DNA from 2 places in the Streptomyces griseus subsp. griseus genome. Region 1 is predicted to be linked to the other one. Evidence: riboswitches for the same ligand, from Rfam matches in the RefSeq annotation. Region 1 holds a riboswitch; the other holds the start of a gene.
The links. A riboswitch is a leader RNA that binds a small molecule or an ion and turns the genes downstream of it on or off. The one in region 1 is predicted to bind cyclic di-AMP.
Positions count from the first base shown of each region.

Region 2: another riboswitch for cyclic di-AMP. It lies ahead of D6270_RS32165 (transglycosylase SLT domain-containing protein); the one in region 1 lies ahead of D6270_RS03310 (C40 family peptidase).

Region 1 is NZ_CP032543.1:737,075-739,451, reverse strand. Features, by position in the region: gene D6270_RS03320 (ATP-binding protein) at 1-213, shown strand, start outside; partial or broken gene D6270_RS03315 (LysR family transcriptional regulator) at 190-834, opposite strand; gene D6270_RS03310 (C40 family peptidase) at 1,055-1,525, opposite strand; cyclic di-AMP (ydaO/yuaA leader) riboswitch at 1,529-1,715, opposite strand; gene D6270_RS03305 (hypothetical protein) at 2,069-2,374, opposite strand.
Region 2 is NZ_CP032543.1:7,186,312-7,188,688, reverse strand. Features, by position in the region: gene D6270_RS32170 (GMC oxidoreductase) at 1-416, opposite strand, end outside; gene D6270_RS32165 (transglycosylase SLT domain-containing protein) at 563-1,393, opposite strand; cyclic di-AMP (ydaO/yuaA leader) riboswitch at 1,397-1,587, opposite strand; gene D6270_RS32160 (FAD-dependent oxidoreductase) at 2,036-2,377, shown strand, end outside.

The DNA.
Region 1 (2,377 bases):
CGCGACGAGGAACTGCGTCTGGGCGTGACGGACAGTCACCCTCGGTGGCCTCAGCGGCTGCCCGCCGCCGTACGGCAGGACAACGGGCGCGGCATGGTGATCATCCGGGCGCTGGCCAAGGAGTACGGCGGACGGCTCACGGTCGTCCCGACGGCGGAGGGCGGCAAGACGGTCTGGATCACGCTGCCCTGGGTGGTGTCGGTCCAGGGCTGACGACAGGGGTCGCGAGGGCCACCGCGGTTCAGGGGACGGCCGTGGTTCAGCGGGCCGCCACGTCAGGGGGTGCCACGGCTCAGCGGGCCGGTGCCCGACGGCGGTCGCCGGCACCAGCTCCTCGACCAGCGGGGGCTCCACGGTGACGCCCAGGGGCGGCGGGTCCGCCACCGCCGGGCCGCAGGTGTGGGTCAGTGCCAGGTCCGCCTCGCGCGCGGTGGCCGCCGCGACACCGCCCGGCGGCTCGCACTCGGTGACCCCCGGATCGACCTCCGGATTGGGCCCGCCGGAACGCGCTCAGGACCGGCGGAAGCAGATGGACCCCGGCCGTCGTGAACGTCCCCACCCGCAACCTGCCGCCCGACAGCCCGGCCGGCCCGTGCCGCGCTTGGTCCAGCCCGTCCAGCACCCGCCTGGCCCGGCCCGCCGGCAGCTCACCGGCGGCCGTCGGCCACGCCCCGCGATGGTGGCGTACCAGCAGCGTCGCCCGGCCTCGCGCTCCAGCTCGGCCGGCTGCCGGGAGAGCGCGGGCGCGGTGCCGCCCAGGTGGGCGGCGGCCCGCGTGATCGATCCGGTCCCGGAGACCGCCACCAGTGCGGCGAGCCGCGTCGGGTCGTGGATGAGGCGTTCCCTCAGGCAGACCCAGAAGACCGCAAGTACACGCTGAAGGCTCCGCAGGTCCGGGCTGGACCCCGTGGACGCACAGGCGATCGCCTTCGCCGGGGTCGCCCGGCGCTGGTGACCGGGCCCCCTCCTGCGCCGAGGGGCGCCGGGGCCCTTGCGGGCGGGGGCGGCAGCTGCGCCCGTACCGCCCGCAAGGGAAGAGCGTCCGGTCGGTGGGTCAGCGGACCCGTCCGTACCAGACGCTCTTGGACCAGATTTTCGCCTTGCGGACCACGTCCCCGGATTTGGGGGAGTGCCAGATCTTCCCGCCCCCGGCGTAGATGCCCACGTGGTAGACGCTGCGGCCGGAATGGAAGAAGACCAGGTCGCCGGGTTTCCGCTTCGACGAGGAGATCCGGCTGGTCTTGTTGTACTGCTGCTGTGCCGTGCGAGGGAGTTTCTTCCCGGCCTTCTTGAACGAGTAGACAGTCAGCCCCGAGCAGTCGAAACGGCTGGGACCTGTGGCTCCGTACTTGTAAGGAGCGCCCTTCTTCGACGCGGCGATCTTGAGCGCCTTCGTCGAATGGGTGGCGGCCTCGGCATCGTTGACCAGACCTGGTGCCAGCATCGAGGACGTCACGGCCAGGGTGAGTACGGAAGCCGTACCGACCCGGGCGAACAGAGACGGGACATGAACCTGCGCAGACATGCGCAACCCTTCGTCAGCCGCCTGTGAAGGATGACCTGTCGGGTTCGGGCTGGCGAAGTTGCCCGGCCGCTTGACGCGGCTTCACCCCGAGGGCTTCCCGGTCTCCCGGTCGGCCCGTTGTGCTCGGGTCCTCCACTCCTGCCGATCCACTCCTGTCGACCAGTCATCCGGGAAGCGGCAGGACTCGGCGTCCACCCGGACCGCCCCGCCGCGGCGGCGGGGGCTTGTCGTCCCAGGGATCTTGACTCACGAAGTGCCGGATTTCCGAGCTGAAACAGTGATTTGTGAGTCTCCTCACCACTGAACCGTTCGGGTGGACGGGGCGGATTCGCGCCCGCCGACGAGCCCGGCGCACACCCTCGTACCAGCGACGAAAGGGAGCATTTCGAGTACAGCCCGCACGCCGAACGCAAGTTGAGCCGTCGCTCGCGCGGGTGATGGCCTACGCCGAACGAGCGAGGGAAATCGATCGCGGAACCGGGCGTGTCGCACGGCGCGGCGACCGGCCCGCTCCCGTGACGCGCTCCCGGCGCGCGGCGCGGCTCAGTTCGGGTTGGGCGGCACGGCGACCCTGCCCGCCCGCCGCTCGCCGTCCAGCACCCGCAGGGCCCGTACGAGCGTCGCCGCGTGGATCTGCCGCTCGCCGCGCTCGTGCATCAGGGCGAGCGCGTCGCGCAGGGCCGCCGCCCCGGAGGCCAGGGCCTGAGCCGCCCGCAGCGCGCTGTAGGTGTCGCCGCCGTGTGCGGGGTTGATCCGGCCCACCTGGTCCAGGGCCGCCAGATAGCAGTCGATGAACTCGCCCTCGGCGCGGGTCAGAGCGGGCAAAGGCGGGAACTCCGGTGGCTCCATGAG
Region 2 (2,377 bases), 6.4 Mb from region 1:
ATCCCGGTGTAGCGGTTGACGTTCTTGTCGATCGGGAAGCCGAGGAAGTTGCTCAGGGGCTGCTTGGTACTGGTCCGCAGCCAGAAGGAGCGGTCGTCCGGCTTGGTGGTGTTGGCGAAGATCTTGCCGTCCGCGCCGGGGGTGTCCCAGGCCATGCCCATCTCGACCATGTGGACGTCCGTGCCTGCCTGGGCGAGCCGGAGGGCGGCCACCGAGCCGCCGTAGCCGGTCCCGACGACCAGCACCGGCACATGGGCTCCGGAGCCGATGGCGGCCGCTGCCGCACGGGGTGCGGCCCAGACCGGGGTGGTGGGCCCGGCGAGCGCCGCGACCCCGAGAAGAGAACCTGTTCCAGTGATGAACCTTCGACGTGATACACCCTTGGGGGCGTTGTCGTGCGGGGTAGTGTCGTTCATGTGACATCCCTCACTCTCGACAGAGTGCAACAGGTTCTACTGGCGATCGCGCGGTAAGTCACTAGAAACTTGGTGGTAACTTCCCGGTACACCGGAGGGGCCCCGGACCAGGCGGTCCGGGGCCCCTCCGTCTGTGCGTACGGGGATCAGTAGGCGCCGAAGACGTTGTCGATCGACCCGTACCGGTCCGCGGCGTAGTTGCACGCGGCGGTGATGTTGGCGACCGGGTCGTAGCTGTCGGTCGAGGTGCCCGGCACGTGGTACGCCTGGAACGTCGGGTCGATGACCTGGAGGAGCCCCTTCGACGGGGTGCCCTTCACCGCGTTGGAGTCCCAGTTGTTGATGGCGTTCGGGTTGCCGGAGGACTCGCGGATGATGTTGCGGTGGATGCCCTCGTAGGTGCCGGGGATGCCGTGCTGGGCCATGACGGCCAGCGACTCCCTGATCCAGCCATCGAGGTCGTTGGTGTACGTGGCGGGAGCGGCGGCGGCCGGAGCGGCGGCGGGGGCCGCCGTGGTGCGCTCCGAGCGGTCGGCGCGCTCGCCCGGCGCGGTGCGGGCGGCCGCCTCGGAAGCCTTGCTCGCCTTGGCGTCTGACGGGGCGGCAGCCTTGGCGCCGATGGTCAGCGTGATACCGGGGTGAATAAGGTGCGGGTTCTCGCCGACGACCTTGCGGTTGCCTTCGTACAGCTTCTTCCAGCCGCCGCTCACGGAATGCTCACGGGCGATCTTGGCAAGCGTTTCGCCGGACACCACGGAATGCTTGACGGCCGCGGCCTTCGTCACGGAATTCGCCTGGGCGGTCACGGAGACGGGAACCACCGCCTTTTCCGCGGCGACGGAGTGCGCGGGAGCGGCGGACGCGGTGGTGGCGCCGAGCACCGGCAGGGCCAGAACGGCTCCACCCGTGGTCACGGCCGCGATGCCACGGCTCAGCGAGACGGACTTGGGACGGCGGTGCTTACCCTGTGCGGGCATGGGGAATTTCCTCTCCGGCGCCTACGAGGTGAGCTGTCGGGTTCAGACGGGAGATGTCTGGCCGCACGGACATGCGACTTCACCCCTAGCCGTTCCGGATACCGGACCGGCGGCTTACCTGGGTCCCCCGCTCCTGCCGTACGTGAGTGGGTTTCGGTTTCCCGGACGGCGGCAGGATTCGGCGTTCCATCCGGATTGAGCGTGACCGTAGGCGAAAAGCGACGGACAGAACAAGCCCCGAATTACGGATGACCTTTCTCCGCAAGATCGAATTCAGGAATTCCCGGATCCGGCCGTTCCGCCGCGTCGTCAACTTTCTTCGCACAGAAGGGAACCGGACCCTCCACTTCTGCGTCCGCACCCCCGGACGTGACGCTCACCACTTCGCACAGAGGTGGCCGAAACGGCTGCGGTCAAAATAACCCAAGAGGCCCAATAGCTCCTTTATGGAAGAGAAGAGCAAAAGGCCGAAATCACCCATACCGAACAGCAGAAACGGACTTATCGGGCGGTTCCGTAGGCCGGGTCGGGGTCCTCGCCGGGCCAGGGCTTACGGTGTGGGGTGGAGACTAGTAAGCCAACCCTTACCTCCGACGTACGCTGTACCTGCCCGCGTTCGCCCGCCTTAAGGATCACCACGCCATGACACGCCCCGTCCGCGTCGCCATTGTCGGAGCCGGCCCTGCCGGTATCTACGCTGCGGACGCGCTGCTCAAATCCGAGGTCTGCCAGGACCCGGGGGTCTCGATCGACCTGTTCGAGCGCATGCCCGCGCCCTTCGGTCTGATCCGCTACGGCGTGGCCCCCGACCACCCCCGGATCAAGGGCATCGTCAAGGCGCTGCACCAGGTGCTGGACAAGCCGCAGATCCGCCTCTTCGGCAACGTCAGCTACCCCGACGACATCGGCCTGGACGACCTGCGCTCCTTCTACGACGCGGTGATCTTCTCCACCGGTGCCGAGGCCGACCGGGCCCTCGACATC